2 regions of the Streptomyces sp. Wb2n-11 genome follow, and region 2 is predicted to be linked to the other one. Evidence: predicted binding sites of a transcription regulator. Region 2 holds the regulator's gene; the other holds the start of a gene.
The links. Region 2 encodes HrcA, which represses chaperone genes, less so after heat shock. Its sites were predicted from a motif close to TTNGCACTCNGNNNNNCNGAGTGCNAA; they were not measured.
Positions count from the first base shown of each region.

Region 1 (10,367 bases), 1.9 Mb from region 2:
GACCGGTCTGCGGGGCGGCGCGGCCAGGGTGCTGGCCTCGGTGGACGTCGACTCCGGCCTGCTGGAGAGCGAAGTGGCGGTGGTGGAGGTGACCGTCCCCGCCGACGCCGTACTGGACGGCGGTGGTAGTGGTGACGGCGAGGTGGCGGCCGCCCGCTGGTGGTCGCGGGAGGAACTGGCCGACGGGGTCCGGTGCGGGGAGGTGCGCGACGGGTTCACGCTCGCCGCGCTGGGGGTGGCCGCGATGTACGGCTGAACGCCCCCGGCGCGCGGGGCGTCGGCCGCCCGGGGGACGGCGGGCTCTTCGCGCGGGTGTCGGCCGGGATCGGGGGACGCGCGCTGGCAGTATGCGGCGCCATGCGACTAGTGCGACAAAAGGTAAAGAGGGCCGGAAAGGGGTACGCGGCGGGGCTCGGTGTGCTGCTGGCCGCCTCCCTCGTCGCCGCCGGCTGCGCCACGCCCTCCACCGAGCCCACCGAGCCCGCCGCGCCGGCCCCCGGCCAGCAGCAGGCGCACCGCGCGGGCCCCGCGGGCTCCCTCGCCGTGTACGCCGAGCGGCTGCGGCACGCCCAGACCATGCGTGTCGCAGCCGCCAAGAAGTGGGGGCTCGCGCAGACCCCGCTCGTCGCGCCCCCGCCACCCGCCGTGAAGCCGAGGATCACCACGCGCAAGGGGTTCGAAGCCGGGCGCGGGCTGCCGCCCGTGTTCACCACCGTCCCGGTCGACGAGCGGGTCGTCTTCCTGACGATGGACGACGGCGCGGAGAAGGACCCGGAACTGCTGCGGATGATGACCGAGCTGGGCATCCCCTACAGCGCTTTCCTCAGCGACTACCTGGTGCGCGAGAATTACGGCTACTTCGAGCGCATGCAGGCGCGCGGCGTCGCCCTGCACAACCACACCCTCAACCACCCCTACATGCCCGGCCTCACCTACGCCCGGCAGAAGCGCGAGATCTGCGGCATGCAGGCCGTCATCGAGAAGCGGTTCGGCAAGCGGCCCCGGCTCTTCAGGCCGCCGTACGGCAACTACAACGCCGACACCCTGCGCGCCGCCCGCGCCTGCGGCGTGAAGGCCGTGCCGCTGTGGGCCGCCGAGGCGTTCCCCGACCGGATGGAGTGGCGGGAGTGGGACCGGGACCTGCATCCCGGCGACATCATCCTCACGCACTTCCGCGGCAGGGAGGACTGGAAGGGAACCATGCCGGACATGATCCGGCGGGTCATGAAGACGGTCACCGCCAAGGGGTACGCCGTGGCCAGGCTGGAGGACTACCTGTGAGACGTGCGCACCGGCTGCCGGCCGGGCTGCTGGCGGCCGGTGCGCTCGCGCTCACCGGATGCGCACAGTCCGTGGAACCGGTCGAGCGGCTCGGCGGGAAGGCGGTGCGCAGCGTCGCTCCGAAGGTGCGGGAGGCGCGGGAGACGGGGGCCGCGGGGGCCGAGGCCCTCCGGGCGCACGGCGGGCAGCAGCACGGCGGGCAGCCGCACGGAGGGCCGGCGCCGCGGCCCGGGGCGTACGCGTGGTGGGGGCTGCGGGAGCCGCTCCGTCCGGCGCCGGCGCCCCCGGTCCGTAAACCGGACCGGCCCTTCGTCGTGGACCGCGTACCGACCCGCGACAAGGTCGTCTTCCTCACCTTCGGCGACGGCGTCGCCGAGGACTCCGCGTTCGTGCGGCTGGTCGACGAACTGGACCTGCCGGTCAGCGTGTTCCTGACGGACAGCGCGACCTCGCCCGGACACGGCCGCTTCGACCGGCTGAGGCGGGCGGGCGGCGGCCCCGGCACGGTGCAGAACCACGGGGTCGGCCACGTCTACCTGCCCGGTCTTCCGTACGCCGGACAGCGCGCCCAGATCTGCGGCCAGCGGGACCGCCTGGAGGCCCGCTTCGGCACCGGGCCGAGGTTCTTCAGGCCGCCCCACGGCGCGTACAACAACCAGACGCTGCGGGCGGCGGGCGACTGCGGGGCCGACGCGGTGGTGCTGTGGGGGGCTTCGGTGCGAGGCGGCGACCTGCGGTACGCGCGGGGCGGCCGGCTGCGGCCGGGCGACATCGTGCTCGCGAACCCCCGGGGCCCCGGCGAGCTCAAGGGGCCGGCGCTCACGGAGACGACGGTGCGGGTGCTGCGCCGCATCCAGGAACAGGGGTTCGCGGTGGCGCGGCTGGAGGACTACCTCTGAGGAGTGCTTCGGGGACTGCCTCCGGGAGCTGCTTCCGAGGACTGCCTCCGACGCGGCCGGGCACCGGGGCGGGGACGCGCGCGGCGGCGCTGAATTGGCACTCCGCTTGACCGAGTGCTAACCGCGTCATAGTCTCGGCGTTGGCACTCTCCACCGGCGAGTGCCAATAGTAGCGACGGGCAGGTCCGGCACCCGCGACGACGGATCCACCTGGTCGCCACCCCACATCAGTTAACCCCGTGAGATCTCCGAAGGGGGAGACCGGACCGTGACGACCACCAGCTCCAAGGTTGCCATCAAGCCGCTCGAGGACCGCATTGTGGTCCAGCCGCTCGACGCCGAGCAGACCACCGCCTCTGGCCTGGTCATTCCGGACACCGCCAAGGAGAAGCCCCAGGAGGGCGTCGTCCTGGCCGTGGGCCCGGGCCGCTTCGAGAACGGCGAGCGCCTGCCGCTCGACGTATCCGTCGGCGATGTCGTGCTGTACAGCAAGTACGGCGGCACCGAGGTGAAGTACAGCGGCGAGGAGTACCTCGTCCTCTCGGCTCGCGACGTGCTCGCGATCATCGAGAAGTAACTCGCCCCAAGATTGCTTTTGATCTGCGCCCCTGGCCCCCAGCGATTGCCGGGCGGCCCGGGGCGCATTTCGTTTGAGAGGACAGAGAAGCTCCATGGCGAAGATTCTGAAGTTCGACGAGGACGCCCGTCGCGCCCTCGAGCGCGGCGTCAACAAGCTTGCCGACACGGTCAAGGTGACGATCGGCCCCAAGGGCCGCAACGTCGTCATCGACAAGAAGTTCGGCGCCCCCACCATCACCAACGACGGTGTCACGATCGCGCGTGAGGTCGAGCTCGACGACCCGTACGAGAACCTGGGCGCCCAGCTCGTGAAGGAGGTGGCGACCAAGACCAACGACATCGCGGGTGATGGCACCACCACCGCCACCGTGCTGGCCCAGGCGCTGGTCCGCGAAGGCCTGCGCAACGTCGCCGCCGGCGCTTCCCCGGCCGCCCTGAAGAAGGGCATCGACGCCGCGGTCAAGGCGGTCTCCGACGACCTCCTCGCGACGGCCCGCCCGATCGACGACAAGTCCGACATCGCCGCCGTGGCCGGGCTCTCCGCCCAGGACTCGCAGGTCGGCGAGCTCATCGCCGAGGCGATGGACAAGGTCGGCAAGGACGGTGTCATCACCGTCGAGGAGTCCAACACCTTCGGCCTGGAGCTCGACTTCACCGAAGGCATGGCCTTCGACAAGGGCTACCTCTCGCCGTACATGGTGACCGACCAGGAGCGTATGGAGGCCGTCCTCGACGACCCGTACATCCTGATCCACCAGGGCAAGATCGGCTCGATCCAGGACCTGCTGCCGCTGCTGGAGAAGGTCATCCAGGCCGGCGCCTCCAAGCCGCTGCTGATCATCGCCGAGGACGTCGAGGGCGAGGCCCTGTCGACCCTGGTCGTCAACAAGATCCGCGGCACCTTCAACGCCGTCGCGGTGAAGGCCCCCGGCTTCGGTGACCGCCGCAAGGCCATGCTCGGCGACATCGCCACCCTCACCGGTGCGACCGTCATCGCCGAAGAGGTCGGCCTCAAGCTCGACCAGGCCGGTCTGGACGTGCTGGGCACCGCCCGCCGCGTGACCGTCACCAAGGACGACACGACGATCGTCGACGGCGGCGGCAACGCCGACGAGGTCGTCGGCCGCGTCAACCAGATCAAGGCCGAGATCGAGTCCACCGACTCCGACTGGGACCGCGAGAAGCTCCAGGAGCGCCTCGCGAAGCTGGCCGGCGGCGTGTGCGTGATCAAGGTCGGCGCCGCCACCGAGGTGGAGCTGAAGGAGAAGAAGCACCGTCTGGAGGACGCCATCTCCGCGACCCGCGCCGCGGTCGAGGAGGGCATCGTCTCCGGTGGTGGCTCCGCTCTGGTGCACGCCGCCAAGGTGCTGGAGGGCGGCCTGGGCAAGACCGGCGACGAGGCCACGGGTGTCGCGGTCGTCCGCCGCGCCGTCGTCGAGCCGCTGCGCTGGATCGCCGAGAACGCCGGCCTGGAGGGCTACGTCATCACCGCCAAGGTGAGCGAGCTCGACAAGGGCCACGGCTTCAACGCCGCGACCGGCGAGTACGGCGACTTGGTCAAGGCCGGTGTCATCGACCCGGTCAAGGTCACCCGCTCCGCGCTGGAGAACGCCGCGTCCATCGCGTCGCTGCTGCTCACGACCGAGACCCTGGTCGTCGAGAAGCCGGCCGAGGAAGAGGCGGACGCCGGCCACGGCCACGGCGGCCACGGCCACAGCCACTGACGTCATACGGCGTGACGTCGTACGACGCGTGAAGGCCCCTGTTCCCACCGCTCGGCGGTGGGAACAGGGGCCTTGTCGTTCCGGGGGCCCTTCGCTCAGTGGACGGCGCCCAGCTGTCGCATCAGGCCAAGGGCGTCCATGTGCCACCAGCCTTCCTGGATCTTCCCGTCGCGGCAGCTGAAGACCGTGGTGCCGGTGATGGTGCACTTCTTGCCCGTGGGGGCGATGCCCATGAACTCACCCTTGTGGGTGCCGGTCCAGGTCCACAGCATGACCACCTCGTCGCCCTCGGCCACCTGCTTGTCGATGGTGAAGCTGAAGTCGAAGCCGTTGCGCCAGCCGGTCAGGTCGCTGCGGATGACGTCGGCCCCTACCGTGCTCTCCTCTTCCTTGATGATGTCGTGGTCCCGGTAGTCGGCCGCGAACACCTCGTCGATGGCGTCGAGGTTGCCTTCGACGGCGATCTCGGTGAAGAAGCGGTTGCAGAGGTCCTTGTTCAGCTGTTCGTCGCGGACCACATCGAGGTCGGTGAACGAGGGCATCCCGTCACAGAGCGCGACCATCTCCTGGAAGGTGCGGTCGGTCTCCGGTAGCTGGGAGTTCTTCATCGCCTCTTCGTACGACGGGAATTCGACGATCTCGACGTAGTGGTTCTTCTCGGACCGGTCGTTGCCGACGATGTTGTGCGTGGCGGTGCGCTTGCCCTTGGTCTGCTCGGCCCACCTGTCCAGCAGCCGGTTCATGTCATCTGAGCGATCGGTTGTGTAGTCGATCAACTGTACGAATTTCACGACGTCTCCCGAGCCTGCTAGTGAGGTATGAGACACATCCATTTTAGTGAGATGCGCTGTTTGCGCCGCATCAGGCGGAGTGTCCCAGGGACGCCGGGTGCACCGGGTCGGCGAAGGGCCGGCCGGCGGCGTAACGCTCCAGCTCGTCCAGCGCCTGGTCCGCCATGCGGTGGAGTTCGCCGCCCAGAGAGCCCGCGATGTGGGGGGTCAGCAGGACGTTCGGGAGGTCGTACAACGGCGAGTCCGGCGGTGGCAGTTCCGGGTCCGTCACGTCGAGTACGGCGTGCAGGCGGCCGGAGACGAGCTCCGGGAGCAACGCGCTCTCGTCGACGAGGGAGCCCCGGGCGGTGTTGATCAGGGTCGCGCCGGCGGGCATCGCGGCCAGCTGGCGGGTGCTGATCATGTGGTGGGTCGCCGGGAGCTGCGGGGCGTGGACCGAGACCACGGAACTCCGTGCGCACAGGTCGTCCAGGGAGACCGGCTCGACGCCGAGCGCGGCGGCTTCCCGCGGGGTGACGTACGGGTCGTACAGCAGGACGGCCAGATCGAAGGGGCGCAGCAGTTCGATGACGCGGCGGCCGATGCGCGAGGCGCCGATGATGCCCACGGTGCGGCGGTGGTTCCCGGCGCCGTGGAGATCCGCGCCCCAGTCGTGGTCGGCGCGCAGGACGCGGTAGCGGGCGGCGGAGTGCAGGACGCGTTTGCCGGTGAAGAGGATCGCGGCGAGCGTGTACTCGGCCACGGGCAGGGCGTTGGCCGCCGCCGCGGAGGTCACGGCGATGGAGCGGTCCCAGCAGGCCCGGGTGACGTGGTGCTTGACGGAGCCCGCCGCGTGGATGACGGCGCGCAGGTTCGGGGCGGCGTCGAGGACTTCGGCGGTGAGCGGCGTGGCGCCCCAGCAGGTGAACAGGACCTCGGCCTCGGCGAGGGCCGCCGCGACGTGCGGCGCCGGGGTGGTGAGGTCGTGCGCGACCAGGTGCGGGTCGGTGTGCGCCAGCCCGGCCAGCCGGACGCGGTGGCGGTCGGTGAACAGGCGTTCCGCGATGCCGGGGCCCATGGCGAGGAGCAGGGACGGCTGACTGTCAGTGGCGTGGTGCATGGGGGAACTCGGGCTCCTCTTGAGTCACTTGACGCTTCCGGCGGTGAGCCCGGCCTTCCAGTGCCGCTGAAGGGAGACGAAGGCGACGATCAGGGGGATGACGGCGAGGAGGGAGCCGGTGACGACGAGGGGGTAGAACTCCGGCTCACCGTGGGCGTTGCTGTTCCACGCGTACAGGCCGAGGCTCAGCGGGAAGAGCTTCCGGTCCGAGAGCATCACCAGGGGGAGGAAGAAATTGTTCCAGATGGCGGTGAACTGGAAGAGGAAGACGGTCACGAACCCCGGCATGATCATGCGCATGCCGATGGACCAGAAGGTGCGCAGCTCACCCGCTCCGTCGATACGGGCGGCTTCGAGGGCCTCGTCCGGGATGTAGCCGGCGCTGAAGACCCGGGCGAGGTAGACGCCGAAGGGGTGGACCAGTACGGGGACGAGCACGGCCCAGTAGGTGTTGACGATGCCCACCTCGCTGGCGAGCAGGTACATGGGCAGGGCGAGTGCGGTCGTAGGGACCAGCACGCCCAGCAGGACGGTGCCGAACAGCTTCTCCTTGCCCCTGAACCGGTACTTGTCGAAGGCGTAGCCCGCGGCGACGCTGATCAGCGAGCTGGCGAGGGCGCCCCCGCCCGCGTACAGCAGGCTGTTGAGGTACCAGCGGAAGTAGACGCCGTCGCCGTACGAGGCCAGGGCGGAGAGGTTCGCGCCGAGGCTGAAGTCCTCGAAGGAGAAGGCGTTTCCGGCGAGCAGTCCGCCGGTGTCCTTGGTGGCTGCGGTGACCAGCCAGACGAGGGGGAGAAGCATGTAGACCGTGGCGAGGACGAGCGCGCCGTTGACGGCGGACTTCGACAGCCAGCGGCTGGTGGTGGTGCTCGCGGTTCTGTCCGGAGAGCTCATGCCTTCTTCCCCTTCCGGCCGGTGAAGCGGGTGACCGCGAAGGAGAGCAGCGCGGCGGTGAGCGCGAGGAGGACGGAGGCGGCGGCCGCGAGTCCGTAGTCGCCCCGGTCGAAGGCCGCGGTGTACGCGTACATGTTCGGCGTCCAGGTGGAGGTGACGGACGATCCGGTGCCCTTGTCGATGATCAGCGGCTCGGTGAACAGCTGGAGCGAGCCGATGACCGTGAACAGCGCGACCATCACGACCGAGGCGCGGATCAGCGGGACCTTGACGCTGAACGCGATGCGCCAGGAGCCGGCCCCGTCCACCGTGGCCGCTTCCAGTACGGAACGGTCCACGGCCTGGAGGGCGGCGTAGAAGATCACCATGTTGTAGCCGAGCCATTCCCACAGCGCGATGTTGATGACGGAGGGGAGGGCGCCTTCGGGTGCGAAGAAGTCGAAACCGATGCCGCCGGCCTCCATCGCGTCGACGACCGGGCTGAGCTGGGCGTATAGAGGTAGACCCAGATCAGCGCGGCGATGATGCCGGGGACGGGGTGCGGCAGGAAGAGCGCGAGCTGGAAGAAGCGGCGGGCGCGGGCCAGCGTCGAGTCGAGGAGCAGGGCGAGCGCGAGGGCTCCGCCGGTCATCAGCGGGATGTGGAAGACGCAGTATCCGAGGAGTACGGCGAAGCCCTCGCGGAAGGCCGGATCACCCAGCGCGGCCGCGTAGTTGCCGAGGCCGCTGAAGACGGTCTCCGATCCGCCGAAGCCCAGCCCCGACTGCTTCTCGGTGAACAGGCTCAGCCAGACCGCGTACCCGGTCGGCACCACCATCACCAGGGTGAAGAGCACGAAGAAGGGGGCCAGCAGCATGCCGGCGGCGGCGTTGGTCCGGGTGCGGGCCTTCACGGTCGTCTCAGCCCTCTACCTTCAGGCCGCGCCTTTTCAGCTCGGAGACGGTCGCGTCGTGCCCGGCCTCGACCGCGTCGGCGATCGTCGCACCACCGCCGGCGACCTTGCCGAACCCGTCCTTGATGACGGTGTTGGTGGTGCCGGTACTGGGGCCCCACGCCCAGTCGGGGGAGATGGAGGCGCCGGCGTCCTCGAAGACCTGGTAGGTGTCCTGGCCGCCGTAGAACTTCGGGTCGAAGGCGGCCTTGGCGGCCGGGCGCAGTCCGGCGGCGGCGGGGAAGGCGCTCGACGTACCGGAGGCGATCCGGGCCTCGATGCCGTCCTCGGTGGTCGTCGTCCACTGCGCGAACTCGACGGCGGCCTCCGTCTTCCGGCTGTCCTTGGTCACCGCGAAGGTGAGCCGCCCAGCATGCCGCTGGCGGGCTCGCCGTCCCAGGACGGCATCGGGGCGACGGCCCACTTGCCGCTCTGCTCGGGCAGGATGCCCGTCAGGACGCCCGCGCCCCAGGAGGCGCCGAGGTAGCCGATGGTGGAGCCGCTCTTGAGGGAGTTGGTCCACTCCGGGCTGAAGGAGGCGTTGCTGCGGACCAGGTCGTCGTCGAGCAGCCCCTGCCAGTACGCCGATACCTTCTTGGTCGCGGCGTCGGTCGTGTCGACCTTCCAGGTGTCGTCCTCGGCCTTGAACCACTGGGCGCCGGCCTGCCAGGCCATCGCCTGGAAGGTGGTCGGGTCGTCGGGGAAGAAGGTGCCTATGCGCGCCTTCTTGTCGGCCTTCCTGACCTTCTCGGCGGCCTCACGGAACTCGTCCCAGGTCCTGGGGAGTTCGACGCCGTACTGCTCGAACAGGTCCTTGCGGTAGTAGAAGGCCTGCGGCGAGGCGTCGAGGGGAACGGCCCAGTTCCTGCCGCCGAGGGTGGTCAGCTCGACCGCCTGCGGCAGGAACTTCTTCTTCACGTCGTCGGAGAGGTGGCCGCTGATGTCCTGGACCGATCCCTGGCTGACGAACTCCGGGAGCATCGGGTACTCGACGGAGACCAGGTCGGGGGCGTTGCCCGCCTTCACGGCGTTGGAGATCTCGGCGTAGCCGCCGGCGTTGCCCGAGGGGATCTCCTCGTACTTCACCCGGATGTTCTCGTGCGAGGCGTTGAAAGCGTCGACCACCTCCTTCGAGCCCTTGGCCCAGCCCCAGAAAGTGATCGGGACGGGCTTGCCGTCACTGCCGGGGGTGGCGGACTCCTTGTCCGCACCGCTGCCGCCGCAGGCCGTGAGGACGGCGAGGGCGGTGGCGGCGCCGACTATGACGTGGGTCGTTCTGTTCCGACTGCGGCTCACGGAAGGGCTCCTGAACAGGCGGCGGGACGGGCGTTGGCCGTGATCCTTGGACCAGCGCCGACCGAAGTCAAGAGCGAAAGATTGAATGATCGAAAAAAGATCAGATCGATGAGGCTCCGCAGGACGCCCGTACGCGCAACTGCGGAAGCAGCGTCAGATGCCGCCGCGGCTCCTCCCCGCCCGCGTCCCGCCCCCGTCCCGGCCGCCCCCGCCCCAACCGCTCCACCAGCAGTCCGGCCGCCTGCCGCCCCACCTCGCGCTTGGGCGGCGCCACCGCCGTCAGCGGGGTGTCCGCCAGTGCCGCCACCTCGTCGTCGTACGCGATCAGCGCCAGGTCCTGCGGCACCCGCACGCCCAGTTCGGCCAGCCGCTGCACCACCTGGATCGCGTCCACGTCGTTGTGGATCAGCGCGGCCGTCGCCGCCCCCGAAGCCACCGCCTCCCGCAGGGCCCGTACCGCCGCCTCGAACCGGTCCGGACACACCTCCGCCGGTACGGAATCGATCACGTCCCGCGGTGGGCGCAGCCCCAGCACGCCCAGCGCGTCCGCGTACCCGGCGCGCACCGCGAGAGCCGTCGGCGAGTCGTCGCGGGCCATCAGCAGCGGCGCCCCGTGCCCCAGCTCCCTCAGGTGGCGCACCGCCAGCAGCACCCCGTGCCGGTGGTCCGAGCAGACCCGGTCGGTCCCGTCCAGCGGAGAACCCGCCGCCGGCAGGCGCTCCAGCAGCACGGCGGGCACGGGCAGCGAGGCGATCCAGTCGCCGTACGCCGCCGGGTCGCCCGGCCGCCGCCATCCCGGCGCGACCAGCAGACCCTCGGCGCCCGCCGCCAGCAGGCCCTCGGTGCGCGCGTGGTCCTCCTCCGGCCGGTAGT
Region 1 is NZ_CVPB01000001.1:2,868,175-2,878,541, reverse strand. Features, by position in the region: gene BN1555_RS12775 (NUDIX hydrolase) at 1-256, shown strand, start outside; gene BN1555_RS12770 (polysaccharide deacetylase family protein) at 358-1,281, shown strand; gene BN1555_RS12765 (polysaccharide deacetylase family protein) at 1,278-2,180, shown strand; gene groES (co-chaperone GroES) at 2,449-2,757, shown strand; gene groL (chaperonin GroEL) at 2,852-4,483, shown strand; gene BN1555_RS12750 (ester cyclase) at 4,579-5,274, opposite strand; gene BN1555_RS12745 (hydroxyacid dehydrogenase) at 5,345-6,373, opposite strand; gene BN1555_RS12740 (carbohydrate ABC transporter permease) at 6,398-7,267, opposite strand; partial or broken gene BN1555_RS12735 (carbohydrate ABC transporter permease) at 7,264-8,159, opposite strand; partial or broken gene BN1555_RS12730 (ABC transporter substrate-binding protein) at 8,167-9,494, opposite strand; gene BN1555_RS12725 (substrate-binding domain-containing protein) at 9,595-10,367, opposite strand, start outside.
Region 1: a site for HrcA is predicted at 2,275-2,301, ahead of groES (co-chaperone GroES). Genes of this name have one in related genera too.

Region 2 (10,367 bases):
ACGAGCCTGCCCGGGAACCCGCTCGCGCCGGCCGCCGCGCGGCGGTTCGTCCGGGCCGCGCTCGCCGAGTGGACCGGACTCGGGCTGCCGGCCGCCGACGGCTTCACCGACCGGGTCGCCGACGACGCGGTGGTCCTCGTCAACGAACTGGTGACCAACGCGGTCGTCCACGCGGGCACCAACGTCGAGCTGGTGTGCCACCTGGAGGAGGCGACGGACGACGATCCCGCCGCGCTGGTCGTCGAGGTCTCCGACCACCACCCCGCCCGCGTCGTGCACAACGATCCCGAGGGAGGGCCCGGCCCGGCCGGACGGGGCGGCCAGGAGTTCGGGCGCGGCCTGCACCTCGTCGCCGCCCTCTCCGTGTGCTGGGGCGTCACCTACCGCACCGGCCTGAAGACCGTCTGGGCCCGGATCGCGGTCGAGGGCGCACACCCGGCCCTGCCGGCCGGACCGGCGGACAGCGCCGGCCAGGCCCTGCAGCGCGGGCTGCGCGCCGCCGAGATCCTGGCGCCCGTGCCGCGGCGGACGGCGCGCGAGTACGACAGCGACTGGATCAACCGGGGCGCGCTCTCCTTCCTCGCCGAGGCGTCCGACCTCCTGACGGGCCAGTTCGACGAGGACATGATCGCGGCGCTCGCCGCCCAGCTCCTCGTGCCGAGGCTCGCGGACTGGTGCGCGGTGTGGCTGGAGGAGGAGGGCGCCGCGCCGCGGCTCGCCCGCGTCTGGCACCAGCGCGAGAGCAGCATCGAGGAACTGCGCAGGTGTGTCGAGAAGGAGCCGCCCCGGGCGCCCGGCTCCGCGCGCGGCGGGCCGGTGCCCGTGCCGTGGCCCGCCCCGGGCGATACGGACGGCAGCGACGGCGCCGCGGTCGCGTACCGGCTGATCGCGGGCGGACGCGGGCTCGGGACGCTGGTGCTGGGGCAGGCGGGGGTGACCCGGATGCCGGACGAGGTGACCGGCCTCATCGAGGACTTCGTACGCCGGGTCGCCCTCGCCGTCGCCGCCGCCCGCCAGTACACCCGGCAGGCCACCATCAGCCGCGTCCTGCAGCGGGCCCTGCTGCCGGGACAGATGGCCGACATCCCGGGTGTCGCGAAGGCCCTCGTGTACGAGCCGCGCGGGCAGGGCGTCGCGGGCGGCGACTTCTACGACGTCTTCCCCGGCGCGAGCGGCAGCTGGTCCTTCTCGCTCGGCGACGTCCAGGGCAACGGACCCGAGGCGGCGGTCGTCACCGGTCTCGTCAGGCCCTGGCTGCGGCTGCTCGCGCGCGAGGGCCGGGCGGTCGGCGAGGTCCTCGGCCGGCTCAACGGGCTGCTGCTGGACGACGCGGTCGAGACGGCGGAAGCCACGGCCAGACTGGCGGCGGCAGCGGCCGCCGTGGCACCCGTGGCACCCGGGGCCGGCATCACGGGAGCGGCCGGTGCCGGGGCGGCGGCCGGGCTGTGGGAAGCGCCGCAGCCCCGCTTCCTCTCGCTCCTGTACGGCGAGCTGGTGCCGTTCGCGGCCGAGGACGGCGGCGGGGCGCGCTGCACGCTCGCCTGCGCGGGGCATCCGCTGCCGCTCCTCCTGCGGCCCGACGGGAGCGTGCGGCCCGCCGCAGCCTCCCAGATGCTGCTCGGGGTCGTCGACGGCGTCACGTACGAGAGCGAGACCTTCGTCCTGGAAGCGGGCGACACCCTGCTCTGTGTCACGGACGGCGTGACCGAGCGGCGCTCCGGGCGGCGCATGTTCGACGACGCGGACGGGCTGGCGGCGGCGCTGGGGCGGTGCGTGGGGCTGAGCGCGCAGGGGGTCGCAGAAAGGATCATGCGCGAGGTGCACGACTTCTCGCCGACGCCGCCCGACGACGACCTGGCGCTGCTCGTCCTCCAGGCGATGTGACCGGAGCTGTGACAATGGGGGCATGCCTTCTGTACTGCCCGACGGTGAGCCCATGCCCGAAGACGGGGCGCTGCCGCCGCACGCCCTGGTCGGCGCGGCCGAGCGGCCGCTCGGCTTCTACCTGCACGTTCCGTACTGCGCGACGCGCTGCGGCTACTGCGACTTCAACACTTACACGGCGACCGAGCTGCGCGGCTCGGGCGGTGCGCTGGCCTCGCGCGACAACTACGCGGACACCCTGCTGGAGGAGGTGCGCCTGGCCCGCAAGGTCCTCGGCGACGACCCCCGGCCGGTACGGACCGTCTTCGTGGGCGGGGGGACGCCGACGCTGCTGGCGGCCGGGGACCTCGTACGGATGCTGGGAGCGATCCGGGACGAGTTCGGGCTCGCGGACGACGCGGAGATCACCACCGAGGCGAATCCGGAGTCGGTGAATCCGGCGTATCTGGAGGAGCTGCGGGAGGGCGGCTTCAACCGGATCTCGTTCGGGATGCAGAGCGCGAAGCAGCACGTGCTGAAGATCCTGGACCGTACGCACACGCCCGGGCGGCCGGAGGCGTGCGTCGCGGAGGCGCGGGCGGCGGGCTTCGAGCACGTGAACCTCGACCTGATCTACGGCACACCGGGGGAGTCCGACGCGGACTGGCAGGCGTCGCTGGACGCGGCGGTCGGAGCCGGCCCCGACCACGTCAGCGCGTACGCCCTGATCGTGGAGGAGGGAACGCAGCTGGCGCGGCGGATCCGGCGGGGCGAGGTGCCGATGACGGACGACGACGTACACGCCGACCGGTACCTGATGACGGAGTCCGCGCTGTCGGCGGCGGGCTTCGAATGGTACGAGGTCTCGAACTGGGCCACTTCGGACGCGGCGCGGTGCCTGCACAACGAGCTGTACTGGCGCGGGGCGGACTGGTGGGGCGCGGGTCCGGGCGCCCACAGCCACGTGGGCGGGGTGCGGTGGTGGAACGTCAAGCACCCGGGCGCGTACGCGCAGGCGCTGGGGGACGGACGCTCGCCCGGAGCCGGGCGCGAGGTGCTCCCGGCGGAGGACCGGCGCGTGGAGCGCATCCTGCTGGAACTGCGGCTCGCGGACGGCTGCCCGCTGTCCCTGCTGGCCCCGGCGGGGCTGGCGGCGGCGGAGCGGGCGCTGGCGGACGGGCTGCTGGCGGGCGGGCCGTTCGGCGAGGGGCGGGCGGTCCTGACGCTGCGGGGGCGGCTGCTGGCGGACGCGGTGGTCCGGGACCTGGTGGACTGACCCGGGGCGCGGGTGCGGGGGTGCCGACGGCGCCGTTCCCCCACCCGCGCCTCCCGGTACCGGGCACCCCACCCCCCGGGCACCCCCCGGGCACCCCCCGGGCCCCCAGCCCCCTCCGGGCGTGTCCTCAACCGCGTGAGGGGCTCGGACCGAGCCCCTCACGCGGCGGAGCCGCACAAGGTCCCAGCGGGAAGGGGCGGCCCGTACCCCCGTCACGTCCCCGTCACGCGCCGGGCGGCGCCGTAACGAAGTCGATCAGCTCCTCCACCCGCCCCAGCAGCGCCGGCTCCAGATCCCGGTACGAACGGACCGACGCCAGGATCCGCTGCCACGCCGCCCCCGTGTTCTCCGGCCAGCCCAGCGCCCGGCACACGCCCGTCTTCCAGTCCTGGCCCCGCGGGACCACCGGCCAGGCCCCGATGCCCACCGCGGACGGCTTCACCGCCTCCCACACGTCGATGTACGGGTGGCCGACGACCAGGACGTTCGCGCCCGTGACCTGCGCCGCGATACGGGACTCCTTCGAGCCCGGCACCAGGTGGTCGACCAGGACACCGAGCCGCGCGTCCGGGGCCGGGGCGAAGTCCGCGACGATCGCCGGGAGATCGTCGACGCCCTCCAGGTACTCGACGACCACGCCCTCGATGCGCAGGTCGTCGCCCCAGACCCGCTCGACCAGTTCCGCGTCGTGGCGCCCCTCGACGTAGATCCGCCCGGCCCGCGCCACCCTCGCCCGCGCCCCCGGCACGGCCACCGAACCCGACGCCGTACGGGCGGGCCGGACCGGAGCGGCGGAGGCCGGGCGCACCAGGGTGACGACGCGGCCCTCCAGGAGGAAGCCGCGCGGCCGCATCGGGAACACCCGGTGCTTCCCGAAGCGGTCCTCCAGGGTCACGACCGGCCCTTGCGCCGTCTTCTCGCACCGGATCACCGCACCGCAGAAACCGGTGGTGACCTCCTCCACGACAAGATCGGCCTCGGCGGGGACTTCGGGGACGGGGGCGGTCTTCTTCCACGGCGGGGTGAGATCGGGCCCGTACTGTCGGCTGCGCATTCGGCCGACGATAGTCCGGTGCGCCGGTCCGGTGCGCTTCGTCACACGGCGAAACGGGCCGCCAGCGCGTCGCGTTGCGCGCGGACGTACGCCGCGTCCACCACCGCCCCGTGCCCCGGCACGTACGCCGCCCTCTCGCCGCCCAGCGCCAGCAGCCGGTCCAGGGCCGCCGGCCAGTGGGACGGGTGGGCGTCCGGGCCGGCCTGGGGAGTGCCCGACTCCTCCACCAGGTCGCCGCAGAAGACGACCTCGGGACTGCCCGGCACCAGTACCGCCAGATCGTGACCGCTGTGTCCGGGGCCGACGTTCGCCAGCAGCACCTGGCGGCCGCCGCCCAGGTCCAGCGTCCACTCACCGCAGACCATGTGGTGCGGCGCGACCAGGACGTCCGCCGCCTCCGCCGCCGCGCCCCGGTCGACCCCGTGCCGCACGGCGTCGTCCCGCACCGCATCCCGCTCCCGCCGCAGCAGTTCGTCGACGCCGACCGCTCCGTACACCTCGGTTCCCGCGAACGCGGCCGTGCCCAGGACGTGGTCGAAGTGGGGGTGGGTGAGAGCGATATGCGTCACTCTCCGGCGGGGGCCCAGAAGCCGCTGTGCCTGGGCGCGGAGCTCCGCACCCTCGCGCAGTGTCGCTCCCGTGTCGATCAGCAGCGCGGAGCCGCAGCCCTCGTCGTCCCCGGTCACCAGGCCCACCGTCGCGTCCCAGACCGGCATGCGCCGCCGTCCCACCCCCGGTGCGAGCCGTTCCCAGCCTGCCTCTTCCCAACTGACGTCCATACCGCGACGCTAGTCCCATCCCCGGGGCCCCCGCCCGCTGAACAGGGCCGTCGCGGGGTAAGGTGACCGGCCGCCCTTGCTAGGTATGCACCTCGCCGCCGTACACTGGCCCGGGGGATTGCTGGCACTCCCCCGCAGCGAGTGCCAGGCAGGCGCCAACGATCGACAGCTGGAGGTGTGCGCGATGCTCAGCGAACGCAGACTCGAGGTGCTGCGCGCCATCGTCCAGGACTACGTGGGCACCGAGGAACCCGTCGGCTCCAAGGCGCTCACCGAGCGGCACAAGCTCGGCGTCTCCCCGGCCACGGTCCGCAACGACATGGCCGTCCTGGAGGACGAGGGCTTCATCGCCCAGCCGCACACGAGTGCCGGGCGCATCCCGACGGACAAGGGCTACCGCCTGTTCGTCGACAAGCTCGCGGGCGTCAAGCCCCTGTCGTCGCCCGAGCGCCGCGCCATCCAGAACTTCATGGACGGAGCGGTCGACCTCGACGACGTGGTGGCCCGTACGGTCCGGCTGCTCGCGCAGCTGACCCGGCAGGTCGCCGTGGTGCAGTACCCGTCGCTGACCCGTTCGACGGTGCGGCACGTGGAACTCCTCCCGCTGGCCCCCGCCCGCCTGATGCTCGTGCTCATCACGGACACCGGACGGGTCGAGCAGCGCATGATCGACTGCCCCGCGCCCTTCGGCGAGACGTCCCTGGCGGACCTGCGGGCCCGGCTCAACAGCCGGGTCGTGGGACGCCGATTCGCGGACGTACCGCAGCTGGTGCAGGACCTCCCCGAATCCTTCGACAAGGAGGACCGGGGAACCGTTGCGACGGTTCTTTCCACCCTCCTGGAGACTCTGGTCGAGGAGACCGAGGAGCGGCTGATGATCGGCGGTACCGCCAATCTCACCCGCTTCGGACATGATTTCCCCCTCACCATCCGGCCGGTGCTGGAGGCGCTGGAGGAGCAGGTCGTGCTCCTCAAGCTGCTGGGTGAGGCAACGGACTCGGGCATGACCGTACGAATCGGGCACGAGAACGCCCATGAGGGGCTCAGCTCCACGTCCGTCGTCGCGGTCGGCTACGGTTCGGGCGACGAAGCAGTCGCCAAACTCGGCGTGGTCGGACCGACCCGCATGGACTACCCCGGAACGATGGGAGCGGTACGCGCAGTGGCACGTTACGTCGGACAGATCCTGGCGGAGTCGTAAGTGGCCACCGACTACTACGCCGTACTCGGCGTACGCCGCGACGCATCCCAGGACGAGATCAAGAAGGCATTCCGGCGGCTGGCGCGCGAGCTCCACCCGGACGTGAATCCCGACCCCAAGACGCAGGAACGCTTCAAGGAGATCAACGCCGCCTACGAGGTGTTGTCGGACCCGCAGAAGAAGCAGGTCTACGACCTCGGCGGCGACCCGCTCTCGCAGGCGGGCGGCGGAGCCGGCGGCTTCGGCCAGGGCGGCTTCGGGAACTTCTCGGACATCATGGACGCGTTCTTCGGAACGGCGTCGCAGCGCGGCCCGAGGTCGCGCACGCGGCGCGGCCAGGACGCGATGATCCGGCTGGAGATCGACCTCAACGAGGCGGCCTTCGGCACGACCAAGGACATCCAGGTCGACACGGCCGTCGTGTGTACGACGTGCTCGGGCGAGGGCGCCGCTCCCGGCACCTCCGCCCAGACCTGCGACATGTGCCGCGGCCGCGGTGAGGTCTCGCAGGTCACCCGGTCCTTCCTGGGCCAGGTCATGACCTCGCGCCCCTGCCCGCAGTGCCAGGGCTTCGGCACGGTCGTACCGACCCCGTGCCCGGAGTGCGCCGGTGACGGGCGTGTGCGCTCGCGCCGGACGCTGACGGTCAAGATCCCGGCCGGTGTCGACAACGGCACGCGGATCCAGCTCGCGGGCGAGGGCGAGGTCGGCCCCGGCGGCGGCCCCGCCGGCGACCTGTACGTCGAGATCCACGAGCTGCCGCACGCGGTGTTCCAGCGGCGCGGCGACGACCTGCACTGCACGGTTACCATCCCGATGACGGCGGCGGCGCTGGGCACGAAGTGCCCGCTGGAGACGCTCGACGGGACGGAGGAGATCGACGTCCGTCCGGGCACGCAGTCCGGCCAGTCGATCCCGCTGCACGGGCGCGGTGTCACGCACCTGCGGGGCGGCGGCCGCGGCGACCTGATCGTGCACGTGGAGGTGCTGACCCCCACGAAGATGGACCCGCAGCAGGAGGACCTGCTGCGCCAGCTCGCGAAGCTGCGCGGCGAGGAGCGCCCGACGGGCCAGTTCCAGCCCGGGCAGCAGGGTCTGTTCTCGCGCTTGAAGGATGCGTTCAACGGGCGGTAGGCGCGCGCCCGCCAAGGGCCGGAAGCCTCGATTCGGCGCAGTGCGGAGGGCATGAAACTATGCGTTCATGTCCTCCGCACTGACCGATCTTTTCCGTTATCCGATCGTGCAGGCCCCCATGGCGGGCGGCGCCTCCAGTCCTCAGCTCGCCGCCGCCGTCTGTGACGCCGGCGGTCTCGGGTTCCTCGCCGCCGGGTACAAGACCGCGGACGGCATGTACGAGGAGATCAAGCAGCTGCGGGGCCTGACCGGCCGGCCCTTCGGCGTCAATCTCTTCATGCCGCAGCCGAGCCACGTGGACCCGGCCTCCGTGGAGGTCTACCGTCACCAGCTCGCCGGTGAGGCCGACTGGTACGAAACCCCCCTCGGCGAATCCGACAACTGCACCGACGACGGCTACGAAGCCAAGCTCGCCATCCTCCTCGACGATCCCGTCCCCGTCGTCTCCTTCACCTTCGGCTGCCCCGCCCGCCCCGTCCTCGACTCCTTCGCGAAGGCCGGCACCCTCACCGTCGTGACCGTCACCACGCCCGAAGAGGCCCAGGCCGCGCAGTGGAGCGGCGCCGACGCCGTGTGCGTCCAGGGCATCGAGGCCGGCGGCCACCAGGGGACGCACCGCGACGACCCCCAGAACGACGGCGCGGGCATCGGCCTGCTCTCCCTCATCACGCAGGTGCGCGAGACCGTGCAGCTGCCGATCGTCGCGGCGGGCGGCCTGATGCGCGGCGCACAGATCGCCGCGGTCCTCGCGCTGGGCGCGGACGCGGCGCAGCTCGGCACGGCGTTCCTGGTCTGCCCCGAGTCCGGTGCCAATGTCCTGCACAAGCAGGCCATGACCAACCCGCTGTTCGTCCGCACGGAACTCACCCGGGCCTTCTCGGGACGCCCTGCCCGTGGCCTGGTGAACCGCTTCATGCGTGAGCACGGCCCGTACGCCCCCGCCGCCTACCCCCAGGTGCACCACATCACCTCCGGCCTGCGCAAGGCCGCGGCCAAGGCGGGCGACCCCCAGGGCATGGCGCTGTGGGCGGGGCAGGGGCACCGGATGGCGCGCGAGATGCCCGCCGGGCGGCTGGTCGACGTCCTCGCGGCCGAGACCGACGCGGCCCGCGCGGCGCTGGCCCTGCGCGGCGCGGGCGGTGCGGCATGACGGCGCCGGTGTTCGTCGTCGACGCCGTACCGGCGAAGGGGCCGTACGTACTGGAAGGTCCCGAGGGGCGGCACGCCGTCTCGGTGCGGCGGCTGCACGCGGGCGAGGACGTCGTGCTGACGGACGGGCGCGGCACGGGAGCGGTGGCCGTGGTGGTGGCCGCCGAGGGCAAGGACCGGCTCGTCGTCGAGGTGACGGACGTGACGGCGGAGCCGGAGCCGTCCCCGCGCATCACCGTCGTACAGGCACTGCCCAAGGGCGACCGCGGTGAGGTGGCCGTCGAGACCATGACGGAGACCGGCGTCGACGCGATCGTGCCGTGGCAGGCGTCGCGCTGCATCACGCAGTGGCGCGGCGACCGGGGCGCCAAGTCCCTCGCCAAGTGGCGGGCCACCGCGCGCGAGGCGGGCAAGCAGTCGCGCAGGCTGCGCTTCCCCGAGATCGCGGACGCGCTGACGACCCGGCAGGCCGCCGCGCTCGTGGCCACGGCGGACTTCGCGGCCGTACTGCACGAGGACCCGTCGGCGGGCAGCGGGACGCTGGCCACCGCGGACCTCCCCGACGCGGGTTCCATCGTGCTCGTCGTGGGGCCCGAAGGGGGCGTGTCCCCGGAGGAGTTGGCGGTCTTCGCCGGAGCCGGGGCCGAACCGTACCGGCTGGGGCGCAGTGTGCTGCGTACGTCGACGGCCGGCACGGCGGCCGCCGCGCTGCTGCTGGGGCGCACCGGCCGCTGGTCCTGACGGGACATTTCCCGCCCCGTGGCCGCGGCGCGGGCGGATAGCATGCGGCCATACTCGATCACTACATCAGCACATCAGCACACGCTGATCCAGCCGTATCCGAGGAGGCCGGGACCATGACGGGACAACCGCAGGCGGACTGCCTGTTCTGCAAGATCGCCACAGGTGAGGTGCCCGCGACGGTCGTCCGTGAGACGGACACGACCGTCGCGTTCCGCGACATCAACCCCCAGGCCCCGACGCACGTCCTGGTCATCCCCAAGGCGCACCACCCGGACGCCGCCTCGCTGGCCGCCGCCGAGCCGCAGGTCCTCGCGGACGTGCTGGCCGAGGCCGGCAGGGTCGCCGAGGACGAGAAGGTCGACCGGACCGGCTACCGCGTCGTCTTCAACACCGGCTCGGGCGCGGGCCAGACCGTCTTCCACGCGCACGCCCATGTCCTCGGCGGACGCGGCCTCAACTGGCCTCCCGGGTAAGGCAGTTCCTGTGTCCGTACGAGAACTCGTGATCCTCGGCACCGCCAGCCAGGTCCCCACCCGGCACCGCAACCACAACGGTTACTTCCTGCGCTGGGACGGCGAGGGCATCCTCTTCGATCCCGGTGAGGGGACCCAGCGCCAGATGCTGCGGGCCGGCGTGGCCGCGCACGACATCAACCGGATCTGTGTCACCCACTTCCACGGCGACCACTCGCTCGGTCTCGCCGGGGTGATCCAGCGCATCAACCTCGACCGCGTCCCGCACCCCGTCACCGCGCACTACCCGGCGAGCGGGCAGCGCTTCTTCGACCGCCTGCGGTACGCCACGGCCTACCGCGAGACGGTGCGGCTGACCGAGGCGCCGGTCGCCGCCGACGGACCGGTGTCCACCGGCCCGTCGTACGTCCTCGACGCGTGCAGGCTCTCGCACCCCGTGGAGTCGTACGGCTACCGGCTCACCGAACCCGACGGGCGCCGCATGCTGCCCGGGCTGCTCGCCGAGCACGGCATCAAGGGCCCCGACGTCGGTCGCATCCAGCGCGAGGGGGAGCTCGGCGGTGTCACGCTCGACCAGGTCAGCGAGGTGCGGCGCGGGCAGCGTTTCGCGTTCGTCATGGACACCCGGCTCTGTGACGGGGTGTACGCCCTCGCCGAGGGCTGCGACATGCTCGTCATCGAGTCGACCTTCCTC
Region 2 is NZ_CVPB01000001.1:4,738,179-4,748,545, forward strand. Features, by position in the region: gene BN1555_RS21465 (ATP-binding SpoIIE family protein phosphatase) at 1-1,884, shown strand, start outside; gene hemW (radical SAM family heme chaperone HemW) at 1,907-3,139, shown strand; gene BN1555_RS21475 (DUF3097 domain-containing protein) at 3,363-4,193, opposite strand; gene BN1555_RS21480 (MBL fold metallo-hydrolase) at 4,235-4,972, opposite strand; gene hrcA (heat-inducible transcriptional repressor HrcA) at 5,157-6,173, shown strand; gene dnaJ (molecular chaperone DnaJ) at 6,174-7,307, shown strand; gene BN1555_RS21495 (nitronate monooxygenase) at 7,375-8,457, shown strand; gene BN1555_RS21500 (16S rRNA (uracil(1498)-N(3))-methyltransferase) at 8,454-9,197, shown strand; gene BN1555_RS21505 (histidine triad nucleotide-binding protein) at 9,314-9,673, shown strand; gene BN1555_RS21510 (ribonuclease Z) at 9,684-10,367, shown strand, end outside.